2 regions of the Halorussus sp. AFM4 genome follow, and region 2 is predicted to be linked to the other one. Evidence: riboswitches for the same ligand, from Rfam matches in the RefSeq annotation. Region 2 holds a riboswitch; the other holds the start of a gene.
What was found. A riboswitch is a leader RNA that binds a small molecule or an ion and turns the genes downstream of it on or off. The one in region 2 is predicted to bind fluoride.
Positions count from the first base shown of each region.

Region 1: another riboswitch for fluoride. It lies ahead of ACQUQF_RS21570 (fluoride efflux transporter FluC); the one in region 2 lies ahead of ACQUQF_RS24640 (fluoride efflux transporter FluC).

Region 1 is NZ_JBNTJT010000005.1:280,973-288,247, forward strand. Features, by position in the region: gene ACQUQF_RS21530 (transposase) at 1-23, opposite strand, end outside; gene ACQUQF_RS21535 (hypothetical protein) at 88-330, opposite strand; gene ACQUQF_RS21540 (hypothetical protein) at 452-844, opposite strand; gene ACQUQF_RS21545 (hypothetical protein) at 847-1,686, opposite strand; gene ACQUQF_RS21550 (hypothetical protein) at 1,729-2,496, opposite strand; gene ACQUQF_RS21555 (hypothetical protein) at 2,524-2,964, opposite strand; gene ACQUQF_RS21560 (hypothetical protein) at 2,961-3,350, opposite strand; gene crcB (fluoride efflux transporter CrcB) at 3,511-3,870, opposite strand; gene ACQUQF_RS21570 (fluoride efflux transporter FluC) at 3,870-4,253, opposite strand; fluoride riboswitch at 4,260-4,328, opposite strand; gene ACQUQF_RS21575 (hypothetical protein) at 4,481-4,963, opposite strand; gene ACQUQF_RS21580 (hypothetical protein) at 5,023-5,208, opposite strand; gene ACQUQF_RS21585 (ATP-binding protein) at 5,439-6,830, opposite strand; gene ACQUQF_RS21590 (DUF7389 domain-containing protein) at 7,258-7,275, opposite strand, start outside.
Region 2 is NZ_JBNTJT010000007.1:35,908-43,182, reverse strand. Features, by position in the region: gene arsB (ACR3 family arsenite efflux transporter) at 1-1,048, shown strand, start outside; gene ACQUQF_RS24655 (low molecular weight phosphatase family protein) at 1,032-1,487, shown strand; gene ACQUQF_RS24650 (low molecular weight phosphatase family protein) at 1,491-1,934, shown strand; gene ACQUQF_RS24645 (fluoride efflux transporter FluC) at 2,108-2,464, opposite strand; gene ACQUQF_RS24640 (fluoride efflux transporter FluC) at 2,464-2,874, opposite strand; fluoride riboswitch at 2,881-2,945, opposite strand; gene ACQUQF_RS24635 (alkaline phosphatase PhoX) at 3,253-5,322, opposite strand; gene ACQUQF_RS24630 (hypothetical protein) at 5,731-6,159, opposite strand; gene ACQUQF_RS24625 (sensor histidine kinase) at 6,674-7,237, shown strand.

The DNA of each region.
Region 1 (7,275 bases), on a different contig from region 2:
AGGTCGAGGAGCGCGACTGCCACACTCGACTTCTCGACCTCATTCTCTCAAACCGTTACGAAACAATCCTGACGCCGTCTGTCGTTTTCAATAGAGCACCTTTTCGGGGTCTGAAAGATCGTCCTTGCTGTCGACGTTCTCCTCGGGGAAGGCGGCAAAGCCTGTCCTCCCGTTGATTGCCAAGTCCTGACCTTCGTCGGTGTCTTTGACCTCGACGGTCAGGTTAGAGCTGTGACCGCGGAACCGGTATCGGCCGATCACTGCTTCGATGAATTCGCGACCCGAAACTTGAGGCCAGTTGGATGCTGTAACGATTTTCAAGACTGCCACTTTTGTTCACCTGAGAACCTCTCTCACTCGGTTTTGAGAGTGACAAACCACCCCAATCGAGACCGTGACAGTCAGTTTGGAGATGGCTCAAGCTCCCGGTATCTTTATCCAGCCACTCGCATCATCTGGGTCGGAAATACTTGGTTTCAGGGTTGACTTTGTAGGGAACGTAGTGTTCTGGGCGCCCTTTCACGATGATGGACTCTCCTCGACGGTCCGGGAGTTCCGAGGCGATATCGAGCGTGTGCCAGACGCCGCCGATAGGCATCTCGACCCACCAGTGAGCGTTCCCGTGGTGGTCTGGATCGATGACTGGTAGCGGCGACGGCGCCCGGTCCATGTCGAGTAGCCCACGGATTAGCAGAACCACGCGGTCGTCGAACCTCTCCTCGAGCTCGTCGGAGAGCGCAATCGCGTTGTATGGACACTCCCCGAGCAGTTCTTGCCCTGTGCCACCTCGCTCCCGTAGTGCTGCCTCGATCGCGTCTTCGGCGCGTGCTCGCTCGTCGCCCATCGTTACGCCTCCACGGCGTCGGCCGGGAGTGGTTCAACGTCGAACGTGTGGACGTGGCTGTAGAGCCGGTCGAACGCAGTGTCTCCGACCGAACTCACGAGATGTCGGTTCGTCCGCGTCTCGTGAGGGTTACCTCCTGCCTTGTTCCAGCTCTCCAGCGTGAACTCGCGAGCTTCCAACCCGCCGTCAGGCTGGTCGTAGACGACCGCGATGACCGGCGTTCCATGGTTCTCTGCTTGGTAGGCGAGTCGGACGTCACCGTGGTCGACGTCGACGCGCTCCCAGCCGTTGACCGACACCGGTGGGTCGTCTCTGAACGCTTCCCGCTTTCGCTCGGCCTTCACCGCTTCTGCAGCGTCCCGACACTTCTCCCGGATAGCGTCGGCTTGCTCTTGCTCGACCTCCTCGAGGACGTCCTGGCTGATGGTGTCGGCTGCCCAGGCGAGAATCGTTCGAGCCTTCTGCAGTTGCTCTTCGTACTCGCCACGAAGAGTGCCGAAGTTCCGCTCACGAGGCGACAGCGAGAGAACCATCCGCCGCCAGTAGCCGGGGTCGCCATCGATGTCTTCGCCATGGTCGGGCGCCCACTCGGTCATTGACTTCCGGATCTCCTCGTGGTGAGTCGGCGCCGTTTGAGTCTCTGTCCCGCCGGCCGAGAGGATGCGTTCTGCAAGGTCGATTTCGCGGTCGGCAGTATCCTTCGGGACACTGTCCGGGAGCGGCACGTCGACGTAGAACGGGAGGTCGTGTTCAGACTTACACTCCTGCATGAACCCGGCAGGAAGCGGTGGTTCATCGAGGAAGACCGCCTCATACGGCGGGTCGGTGGTAGTAGCGTTCAAAGTTATTCCTCCACCTGCCTGGAGGGGGAGACAAACGCCCCATCACTCCTCGGAGAGAGGCTGGGTCTTTTCGGCGTACTCGGAGATGAGATCGACGACGTGCTGACTGTATAACGCCTCGACGTGGTTGATATTCCAGAGCCCCGTCTTGTAGATTTCTGGCTTCGGCGATTCGTGGCCAAGCCAGCCGTCCTTGTACAGGTCGGGGTTGGTTCGACGGAAGTGGCTAAGCGTCGCGATGGCGTTCTTTTCGACCGTTGCACGGTCGCTCTCGGGGCCCGGTTCGTCGGGGATGTTCACCCAGAGGAACGGCAGGTCGCGAATGTAGTCGCTGACCCGTTGCTCGAGCGGATGCTCTTGTTCACGGATGGTCGTCGTTTCGACGTCGAGGTCGCGCAGCGGCGTTCCCCAGTGGTGGTAGTCATCGTGGAGGTTATCGCGTTCGATGAGTGCACGGCCGACGTGGAGTCGGAAGATCGACCCCCGGTGGTTGCCGCCGCCGGCGTACTTTCCACGGAAATTCCCTCGGTGCTGCCGGAGCCTGTTCCAGAGCGTGTTCGAGCTGCCCTCGGAGACTCCGACGGTCCCGACGCGAGTAAGGTGCCAGTCTCGCGCCGGCGCTGACTCCAGATCGGAGTCAGACGAGAAGAAGAAGTACACTCCACGGTCCGGCCAGTCGAGCGACCCAGTTGCGTTTCGCAGGTATCTGGGCCCATCTACGGCATCGTTTACATCCGCGAGAGTGGCGTACAGTCGTTGAACTGGGTCTGGCCGGCTATCGAGTGGGGTGGAAACTCCGAGGAATATCATATCGAACTCCGAGTCGGAATGGGGCAGTTAGTCGTTGAGTCGGGCGATCTTGCGGGCGTTACGCTTGAGCGCGTTCAGGCGGCGAGCTGTCGGCGACGTTTCGTACTGAACGATGATGTCCGCGTTCGCCGGGACATGGTCTGCATGTCTCGGACAGCGGTCGCCGATGAACCACTCGGAGAGCGACTCCCCGCTCGTATCGACGAGCGCGTAGCCGATGCTGTTGTCCGAGACGCCTTCCATCCACGGACAATGCGGACACGAGATCGCCGTCCGGAGATTCACGAGTCCGTCGACGCGGGCGAACACCGCTGCAAGGTCGGCAGGTTCACCCTCCGTTGGTGTTGATTTCCCGATGACGTGTTCGGAGTACCGGGTTTTCAGCGCTTCTGCTCGCTGCTTCAACTGGTCGAGGTCGGGCGGGCTCTCTAGGCGACTTTCGGAATAGCGGTCGGTCGTACTGCTCATGAGCTTCTTTCCCCCTTCTCGTTGCTGGGGGATCTCTGTGTCGCGTTCGCACCTGGCATCCCGTCGACGACGTCCGGTGGGAGGTCTGCGTACGAACTGAGCGAGTCGATGGTGTTTTCGACTGCTGCGGTGTACAACGCCATGACGCCGCTCGCGAGTGACAGCGCGTTCTGCCACTTCTCTTCTTCCATCCCGAAGATTGCATCTTCCGTCGAATCGGGGCGATAGTTCACAACGACCTGCCATCGACCACCGCTACGGGACGCGATATGGCAGAACACACAGCTATACTCTAGTGCAAACCGATACCGTTCTCCGTTACCGATTTCGGTCTCAAACGCCCAGTTGTCCGGCGCAGCGTCTTGGAGCTCTGGAATAAGCCTCATGAAGTGAACCCTCACCCACGCTGGGGACCAAAAACGACGGGCTGCTTACCAGTACTTGGCAGCTCGGTTTTTATTTAGTCTACATTTGAGATGGGAATAGAGCGCCGATAAGTACGTGGTGCAGATCTTTCGTGTTAGACATCAAGTACAATTCAATACCTCAAACAACGGTCACTATCCCCCATGCGACGCCGAGCGCAACAAGTGCCCCGCCGAGATTCCCGAGCGCGTTTACTGTCGCCTGCCGCCGATACCCGTCCTCCCACAGCCGAACGGTCTCGAACGAAAACGATGAGAACGTCGTGAACGACCCGGCGGCCCCAACTCCAACGAACAACAGAATGTCGCTGTTCACGCTGGCGAAGGCCACCACTCCAAGGACAAAACTCCCAAGAACATTTACCGTCATCGTTCCCAATGGAAATCCATCCCCTTCCACGGCTTGGGCCACGTAATGCCGACAGAGCGCCCCGAACGCACCGCCTGTCCCCACAAGATGCGCCGGGTCAACAGTCACCACTACTGCTCCCCCCGCTCAAAGACGGCCACGGCTTCACGCCCGACAATCACGCCCGTGAATCCAAGCGCGTAGGTTCCGACCACGTTCACAAGCGCCAACTCCGGCGTCAGCACCGTCTCCAATGCGAACGTACTGTACGTCGTGAACGACGAAAGGAAGCCTGTTGCGGCGACTAGTTTCGTCTCGCCTGCTAACACACCGAGATGGATGGCCTCGTACAACAGGAAGCCGAGAGCGAAACTCCCAAGCGTGTTCACAAGGAGAGTCCCCTCGATTCCGGGAAGTAACTGCCCGACGAAGTACCGGAGGTTCGACCCAGCAAAGCCGCCGATGCCGATCAGGATGATCGTTTCGAGTGTCACGAGCGGATGTGTATCTGTCATAGGGGCCTCTGAAAAGGAGTCATCAACCGGCGTCGCCGGTAGTTGGAGCAGGCGGACTCCATCGCCCGGTTGCTACCGGAAGATTCTGGCGTTTCCAAATATATATTACGGAACTAGTCAGTGACCATCTATCGTCCGACGAAATTACGGGGGTTCAATTCACGTTCTGTACTTAGCGGTGATTCCAGCAGCGATTCTGAATACAGAACCCGTGTTCTTATCTACTCTTACGGCGGTGTGACAAATCCGTCGTGGTAGTCGAGAGCCGCGTAGACTGCCTGGACTGCCTCAGCCAAGTCGCCGTCAGGGGATTCGTCGTTGTCGGTGATCTCCTTGAGGAGCCTGTCGGAGATGTCGGCGAGCTCGGCGAGATAGGTTCGGTCGATGGCAGCCTTCTGTTCGGTGTTGTACGTTGCTTCTTCGGGGGCGAGGTACTGTCGCGAGCGGAAGGTGAGCGAGCCGTTCGCCCACTCGTCCCAGAGAACTTGGAGGTTGGCCGTCCAGGTGTCGGTATCCAGCAGGTCTGCTGGGTTGATTCCTGTCACCTCTCCAGCGTCGGCATCGACGCCTATCACTGCGAGGATGTTACCGGCCGGCGCGACGTAGAACTGGGGATTCGCTGAGGAAATATCAGTGAGCCCCATGGCTTCTATAGCTGCTTCGTGGTCTGGGTTGCCGTTTTCGTCGGTCGGATAGTCGGTGACACTCATTAGATACCCTCACCTCCCCTGGGGGAGAGAAACCGAGGGAGCTTTTAGTTGAGACTGACTCAGTAGGCGCGTCGGGTTTTCGCATAGAATGCGATGAAACCGAGCGCCCCGATCGCAACGACGGCGAATGCCACGAGGGAAAAGAAGAACAGGCTATATGAATTTGGAAGGCTGGCGGCTACCACTGGCAGGCAGATGCCGAGTAGGAGGGCACCTGCGATTAAGAGAGATTCGGAGGAACTCATGACTGATTCTCGTAACCTACAGAATTTAATGATTTATATCCTGAAATTCAACTTTTCTAGTAGGTGTTCACGAGAAGGTCGGGCAGCCCAACCAACCGCTCGAGGTCTCCATCTCGAAAATCGAGGGTGAGGCGGCAGTCATTCCCTTTCGAATCTCAAACACCGGCTTGAATGCCGAGAATCTGGGTTCCCTATCTTCGATGAAAACTGCGAATGTATCTCTGGTGCTGTTAGCTGCTCAACGCAGTAACGATATCTTCGACTGAGAATAGTCGAAGATTCTCTCGCTCTGCAGCCGCCTCCCTGACGGATTGTTTGAATCCGTTCCGTGAGAATAGCGCGTACTTCTCGACTCGACTGCTGCCGTCGTTTGGCGTCCAACGGAGTTCATCGACGTGTCGTTCAAGCTTCGAGAGGGCGTCGTACCCGAGTGGCGATTGCTGGAATTTACACTCGCCGGCAATTAGGGTTTCTCCCGCAGTGAGGCCCACGACGTCGATCTCGTGTTCACCGTACCACCACTGCCCGGTCTTCGTGATCGTGTACTCCGGATAGAGGGACCGCAGGGCCGAACAACATAACTCCTCGAACGACCGACTCACGAAATTAGCCATCTCCGGTTTAATGAGCACGTCGTACGCGTCTCCCCCGAACTCGTCGTATTGCTCGCTGGTCCCGTAGACGAAGTGGAACCAGAAGCGGAAGAACGGGTCCCGAATACGGTATCGGCTTCGTTTGCTCCGTTCTTTTTGCTCGGTGATCGGCACGTGCTGATCAACGAGACGAAGCCGGGAGAGTCGATTGAGATACTTCGAGAGCTGGTTATAGTCAATACCCGTTGTCCCTGCAATCTCGTTCCGACTGGTGCTTCCGCCGGCGATAGCCTCTAAGATCGAGAAGTACCGCGTCGGTTCCGTGAGCTCCATTCGAAGTACGTAGTCTGGTTCATCGTGGAGGGTTCCATGGCGTGAGAGAATTGTCTGCTGGATGTTCTCTGCAAGCGTCGAGTCGGGGGAGACCTCTTCGAGGTAGTACGGGACACCGCCGAACACGCCCCACGTAAGGACCTGCTCGTCTACGCTGTACGTATCGTCGAAGAATTCCATCGCGGCGTCGAACGGTAGCTGTCTAATATCGAGTTTGAGTGAGGAACGGCCGTACAGTGGACTGTTTCCGAGGAGGGCAGCCTCTTCCATCATGCTGATCGATGAACCGACGAGGATGAATGTCGCGGCCGACTCGTCGAGTTCGTAATCGAACATTGCCTGTAACACGGAGGGGAGGCTTTCGTCCTGTTCGACCAAGTAGGGGAATTCGTCGAGGACAATAATCGCGTTTTGCTCGGCGAGGTATCGAAGAATCTCCTCCCAGTCTTCTCGTATCCGGGTCACACCTGAATATGATTCCGCGGCTGCGTCGATGAACTGCTGGAGTTGGAGGGCGCTTGTTTTTTGCTTCGCCTGATAGACGACGGCGTCGTCGTACTGGTCGAGTGACTGCTTGACGAGCGCCGTCTTACCAAGTCGCCGCCGGCCATATATTACTGCGAGTTCGGCGTCATCTGACTCATAAAGTGCGCGGAGCCGCGAGAGTTCTTCGCTCCGATTCACGAAGTCTGGCATACTTGCTCTTATTCACTGTCCATCTATAATACTTCCCCTAATCGTACTCTGAAGTACGATACTTCGGAGTATCATTACTATATCCCGCTATGAAGCTCTGGAAGAGAGTTCCTGATCAGGATGGGGAGAACTATTTCGTAGTTTCGCCGGCGCCATATTCGCCTTCGGCGTGGCCGTCATGGTACCTTCCGTCTTCCCAAGCAACGTTCACAGCGGCGTAGTCGAGCATAAACTCGAATATGCAGTCTCCACAAGTTGCCTCGACAGTGATGGAGGCTGGTTCGGAGACCTCGCGGAACACGAGAAAGTCGAGGGTCCTACTGTCCCAGTCCGGAGAGCAGGGCTTCACGTATTGGTGGCCCTTCACAAGTGGATTCTCTGTATTTGGAGCCGTAGTATTGACCTATCGAAAGGATGGGATTTTGCGCTACTCTTCGTCGCGGTT
Region 2 (7,275 bases):
CGACGATCTCAGCGTCCTCGACCGTTACCTCACCGTCTGGATCGGGCTCGCGATGGTACTTGGCGTCGCAGTCGGCCGCTTCGCACCGGGTGTCGTCGCCGTCCTGAACGCGGTCACGTGGCACGGCACGAGTCTTCCGATCGCCCTCGGGCTGTTCGTGATGATCTTCCCGATCATGGCCGAGATTGATTATGGTAGTATCCCGCAAGTCACCCGTACAGCCAGAAAGGAAATCGGCCTAACACTCGCGTTCAACTGGCTCATTGCGCCGTTCGTGATGTACGGGCTAGCGGTGTTCTTCCTCGGCGGCCACCCCGAATTCGTGACCGGCCTCATCATTGTCGGGATCGCGCCGTGTATCGCAATGGTGCTCGTCTGGAACGAACTTGCCGCTGGTAATCAGGAGATGTGTGCGGTTTGTGTCGGGGTCAACAGCCTCCTCCAAATCGCACTGTTCGTCCCCTACGCTTTCCTCTTCCTCACTGTCCTTCGAGGGACGACCGTTGACGTCTCGATGGGGCTCATCGCACAGATGGTCGGTGTCTTCCTCGGCCTCCCACTCCTCCTCGGGTATCTCACCCAGAAGGTTGCGTTCCGCACGGTCGGTCGCGACACCTACTACGGACGGTTTATCCCACGGATCAGTCCGCTTGGTCTGCTCGGCCTGCTCTTCACGGTCGTCGTGATGTTCGCGCTCAAGGGCGACTACATCGTCTCGCATCCCGAACAGATCCTCCTCATCGCCGTCCCGCTGTTCATCTTCTTCACAGCACTTTGGGGGATCGCCTACGGCGTGAGCGCGTTCCTCGGGTTCGACTACACCGAGAGTATCAGCCTCGCGTTCACCGCGTCCTCGAACAACTTCGAACTTGCCATCGCGGTGGCAGTCGCTGTCTTCGGTATCGGGAGCAACGTGGCGCTCGCAACCGTCGTTGGACCACTTATCGAGGTTCCGGTAATGCTGGCACTCGTCCGCGTTGCACTTGCGACAAAAGACAGCCTCTTCCCCGAATCTGAAGGAGTCACCAACGTTGCCTACTCGGACTAATTCGGTTCGTATCGGATTCGTCTGTGTGGAGAACGCAGGCCGCAGCCAGATCGCCGCGGCTGTCGCAGAAACACAGCTGGAGGCCTGTGGGCGGACAGATGTCGAAATCACAAGCGGTGGAACCGACCCTGCTGAGAAGATATATCCCGTGGTCGTCGACGTGATGGCCGAGAAAGGATATGATCTCTCTTCACGGACCCCTAGTGAAATCACTCCGCGAGAACTATCCCAGTGCGATATCGTCGCGTTGATGGGGTGCTCACTCTCGATCGATGACCTTCCAACGGGGGTTGTCGTTCGTGATTGGGGGTTCATCGATCCCGCATCGAGTGACCGTAAAGAGGTGTGGGCGCTTAGTACAGAAATCGAACAACAGGTTATCGAACTGCTCGATGACTTACCTCCCCAAGAAGACCGAGAATATCACAGAGTTCCATAATCCATGACCGATACTACTGAATCCGAACCGACTCGTATCGCTTTCGTGTGCGTCCAGAACGCTGGTCGTTCGCAGATGGCCTACACGTTCGCGCAACAAGAGCTGGAAGAGCGGGATCTCGAAGACGAAATTGAACTCGTTACGGGAGGAACCCAGCCTGCGGAACACGTCCACGATGAAGTGGTGCGTGCAATGCACGACGTCGGAATCGACATTTCAGACCGGACTCCGCGTGAGGTGACGTTTGAGGAGATTCAGCAGAGTGACTACGTCATCACGATGGGGTGTTCACCCGAAGAGGTCTGCCCCGCCGGATGGGCCGGGGAGAACCGTGATTGGGATTTAGACGACCCAGATGGGATGTCTCCAGCAGAGGTTGCACGCATCCGTGACGACATCAAGCGGCGAGTCGCGGAGCTCTTCGACGGGATTGCGGGTACTTCTTGAATGGGGCTCCCCGAACCCTCTCACTTCGGAACCGCTATCGAGAGCTTCTACAACAGCAGTGCTGGGCGGCACCTATTTCAACGTGTCACAGAACGCGTCTCCCACACTTCGAAGTGTTAGAGACAACGGAGGAGATCTCAGATGGAATCTCGGAACTGCCGACAGCCTCCCAATTATAGCTGTAGGATGGTAGCGATACCCGCAGCAGTACCAGCAGCGATCAAGCACAGTCCAAGCGTGCCAAGCGCATAGATCCCTGCGCGTAGACGGCCACTCCCCTCCCACATCCGAACGGCTTGGACTGAAAACGAGGAGTACGTCGTGAAAGACCCACATACGCCAGTCCCAACGAAGAGGGCGACCTCGCTATCGAGGCTGGTGAATACGACTAGCCCGAGTATGAAGCTCCCGGCGACGTTCACCACGAGCGTTGAGAATGAGAACCGATCGTGCACGAGCAACTGGTCGATTATATAACGTAATACTGCACCGATTGCCCCGCCTGTCCCCAGGAGATGAGCGGGTTCCATCAGTCGCTCACCTCCGGTGCAGGCGGTGTTACAGTTGTAACCCATCGGGCTGCTTCCCGGCCAACGAGGACAGCTCCAAAACCCAGAACGTAACTACCGCTAATATAAGCGATCGCCACTAGTGGTGCGGTTGTGAGTGCATCGGTGATGAACGTGCTGTAGGTGGTAAAAGAGGCAATGAATCCAGTCGCCATGAGGGTCCGACTGGCCCTGGAGATTGTCCCGCTGAACAGTTCTTCATAAATGAGGAAACCGAGCGCGAAACACCCGAGGACGTTGACCGTCGCTGTGGCCACCAACGAGTTGGGGATGGATAGTTCGACTAAGTATCGGAGGTTCGAGCCGGCAAACCCGCCGATACCGACGGCCAAAATTGCTTCCAGGTGTTCGAGGGGATGTGTCCGTATCATGGCTGATATGTAATAGGAGTCATCAGCCAGGACGGCGGTTGGGACAGGCGGACTCCATCGCCCGAACAGACCCACAAGGGGTGTTGTTTTCGATTGACCCTGGCGGCTATGTGAAAATTTCGATTGTGGATGGATCGGACGATGTGATAACTTAGCACGCGCTTGCTCACAGTCGATTCGCTGAGACCCGGGGAAAACTACCCCTTGAAGACGAGGCTACGACACGCTTCCCATCTATCTATTGGAAGGAACTTGCCGACCGTGGGAGGTTAGAGCAGTCCACCCCTATCTACCGACTAGACAGATCCCGTCCGATGTGTTTGCTATGATATCGAGCAAAAACAAGGGGGTTGAGACCGCAGTCGCGCAAAACGAGACTTACTCGTCCGTACCGTCGTCCCGTGCAGGATTATCCTCGTCGTCGCGGTCCTCCTCGTTCCCATGACCGCGGTCAGTGTCGGTGTCCTCGGGATCGTAGACCCAGAGACAGTCGTTGGGATAGGAGCGGCCGAGTTTATCGGCATCTTCACAGAGGAGCACGCGCCCGTCCGGGAGCGCGAGGACGTTGTCGACGTTCAGCGGCCGGTCGTTCGCGACGGCTGTCGTGTCGGTCGCGTCCGAGCCGACGACGACCGGTTCGAGCGTCGCCAGGTTGTAGTCGGGTTCAATCTCAGCGCGGTAGACGATCCCCCCGTCCACGCGTTCGAGTTGGATATCGCCCTGGCCGTCAGCCATCCCACTGTTGAGTTCAGCGAGCCCGAGATAGACGTAGTCGCCAGGCCGGGCATCGTCGACGTGGTCGATCCCCTCGGCCTTCCGGAATTCGACGGTTGCGCCGATCTCCTTGGCGGCGGCGCGCGTCTCGAGGAAGGGAACCTTGCGGAGGTTCTCGTCAACGCTGTCGGGACCGTGGCGCTCGTACTGTTCGGCCCATTCGACGATCTCCTCGTCCGTGATGTAGTCTTGATTGCCGTGCTTGGCGACTTCCTCGTCGGCCTCTCGGAGCGCCGCGTCGAGGTCCTCCCGCCAGTCGGTTTCGGCGTGGGTCTCGAGGTAGTCGACTTGCGTGATCCCGTCGTACTCAGTGATCCAGGACTCGACCTCAGCGTTACTGGCGCTGCCCAGTTCGAGCCATTCGAGTTCGAGGTCGGCCTCGGCGGGTGACCCCGAGACGTCGTTGGTCACCTTCGCGACGGAGAGCGTGCCCTCGATGTCCATCGGGTCGTTGTAGCTCGGAATCGGGCGGTTAGCGACGAACTTGTAGAAGCCCTTGTTCGTCCCGTCTGAGGTGATGTACACCGTCCTCTCGTCTGGCATGACGTTCCCGACCTCAGCGGCGACGCGGCCGAAGGCGTGGTGTTTGACAGGGATCCAGTCGTCGGAGGTGGGGTTCCGAATCTCGACGAGATGGCCATAGCGATACCGATTCGGGTAGATGTCCCCGATGGGGTCCGTCGTGTTGGTGTCGCCGTTCTGATCAACCGGGTCGGCACCCAGATAGTACGCCAGCAGTTCGACGCCGCCAAGCGCCCAGTACCCCTGGAGGTACCACGCTTGGTCGCCGAAGATCTCGTTGACCGCACTCTGACTCTCGGTGGGATTTGGTCGATTCCAGAACGCGGCACCGCCGCGACGACCGACGCCACTCCCCGCGTCGACGATGTCGCCAGCAGTGTGCCCTCCGGAGACTCGTGTGTGACCGTACTCTTCCTCAGCCGAAAGCGGCGTCCCCCACGGGGTCGTATCGCCCCAGCAGTTGATGCGGGTTCCGCCAATCTGCCGGAACTTCTCGCTGTTGGCAAGATTTTCAGTCGCCTCGAGGTCGGCTTCCCAGATCCCGTCCTCACGACTGACCGGCATCCGGGTGATGTTCCCTGGACTGGACTCGAAGTTCGTGAACAGGTAGCCGTCAGCTTCCTCGTCGTCAGTGGCGACCAGTTCGTTCATGTCTGGCGTGTACCCGAACTCGGCATATCGAGAGCCCGCGAACTTGATGAGGTCCTCCCCCTCGGGCGTGGTCGGGACACCGAGCGTTTCCCCGTCACCGATCGTATCCCCCTCGTTGGCAAGGAACGTGTACTCACCGTCCGCAACGCGGACATGCGACTGAGCCTCCTTCGTCGTGGGCGCCCCGAGGGGTTGGAATTCGCTGTCGCCGTCGAACTGGAACTGATAGCCGCCAACGTATCCGATCCCGCTCTTATCATAGGGGGCCGGATTGTCACGGCTCGGATGCTGATGACTGAAAAAGAGATCGCCACCGCCGGTGACGTACGGACCAGTGACCTCAGCTCCCAGGGAGGTCGTTGCGAACCGCTTGATAGTTCCTTGTACTGACGGTGCATGTTTCGTATCGCTATCTTCGGCACTGGCGATTCCTGCCGTACTGGCCCCGATCGCCGCAGCCAGCGATGTCGATAACAGTCGTCGTCTGGTGAAGTCCACCATGCATCCGTAGCTCCGATTGCCGTTTAATGTTCTTTTATAATAGACGAATTAAAACTCCAAAGTAGCAAGTTGGTCTATTGATGCGACTGTATCCCACCATTGTATTCCTCAAGCAGGTGAACTTACCTGTAGCACAGCCCACAAAGATGGCAGACGATTTTAGCTGGTGAAAAAAGGAATGGATCGTTCGACTGTCAAGCCGTCACTCTGGTCATAACCCGTCGAAGAGGTTTCGCTGATATGTTACTATGCCAAGATACACAATCGACGCAAAGCCGAACGCAATCAACAGTGGGGTCTCGGGCTCTGTTGGAAGTGCCACCACGAACAGTTCTCCTGCGATGAGGCTCGATAAAACGGTGAGTCCGTCGAGATAACGCTGTAGCATCGTATCCATGGGAATCGACGCTATTCGACTCCATGCTCCGCTACCTTCTGCCGGACTTCTTCTGCCCGCTGCTGGACCCAGGAGATGTATTGCTCGATCTTATCGGGTTTTGTTCCGTAGAATGACGCGATCCAGCTGATATCCGTTCCGGCTTGCGTCAAGAGATACGCGGCGAGGGTATCTTTTCCAGCTTGGACGAGTTCCGGGGGCACACCGCGTTCACCTGTTCCCGATTCGACAAACCCATTGGCATCGAAGTATACATCGGCGTACAGCAGTGCGGTTTCCGAGTCCTCAAAGACGACGTCTTTGTGATCCGGTGCTTCAAACCGATACTGAACGGTCTCGTCGTTGTCATCGACATATTCGACAATGTGGACCCCCAGAACGTACTCTGTGAATACTGACTCGTCCTGTTTGACAGATGGTTGTGTGTTGGTTTGAGACATGAGTGAGCTGAGTGCTCGTGGTGAGCGAAGGGTTCCTTCTTCCGTTTAAGGTTGCTATGTCGTGTATATCCTAGTATAGAGGAATCGGTATTGTTACGTATATCTCTCCGGCGGAGATACCGAAATCAATCCCAGGGTTCGTTCACTCTGAACTGGATCCACTCATTTTGATATGTCGGCTCCTGAGGTCTCTGTTCGAGTAGTTGGCGTACATTGAACACATATCACAGCGTACGGTGCTTGGGGTCCGTTTCAAGTACTGATGCCAGGCGTTCTCGACCACACAATGTCACCGCCAGATGCCCCTGACCGCAAGGCGATTTTCTTTTGTTCCAGTTGCGGCTGTGAGGAACCCGTGGACGGGGATTGGGTTATCAACTCGGCTTCACAGTCGTATGAATACGTGTGCCCAGTCTGTGGTACAGTCGTTCTTAGCCAACCACGGTTTGATCATAACCGAACACTCCGGCACGACCTGCTGAATGATCTTCAGGTCGTCAATGCACGCCTGCAGATGGTTGAGAATCAAGCCGACCTCCCAGCCGATCACTGGGATGTGATTACCCAGCGGCTTGACGAGATGGAGCAGTTCGTCGAGGAAATGCGTGACTACATGACTCTCGTCGAACAGGACGAACACGAGTTTGAACCAGTTAGTCTCCGGCCGACACTCGAAGAACAAGTCGCACTCGTCCAAAATGCACACGAGAACGCGACCCTGTTAGTCGAGGAGTTACCCGACACAACCGTATTGGCTGATGAACTACTCGGACATGTATTCAGGAATTTACTTCGAAATGCGGTCGAGCACAATGACAAGGACACACCGAAAGTGCATGTGAGCGCAGAGCGCACCTCCGAGACAGTCACGGTCACGATTGCAGACAATGGACCGGGGATCCCAGATGAACACAAAGAGACGATCCGAGAACGAGGTGTACAGATCGATGAGAGTACTGGGAGTGGTTTCGGCCTGCATCTGGTAACGGAGGCCGTGAATGCCTATAACGGTGATCTGCAGATTCAAGACAACGAGCCTGAAGGAACGAAAGTTCAAGTGACGCTCCCGACCGTCTGACTCAGAGGGAGCCTGTTTGGTTGCTCCTCTGTATCTAT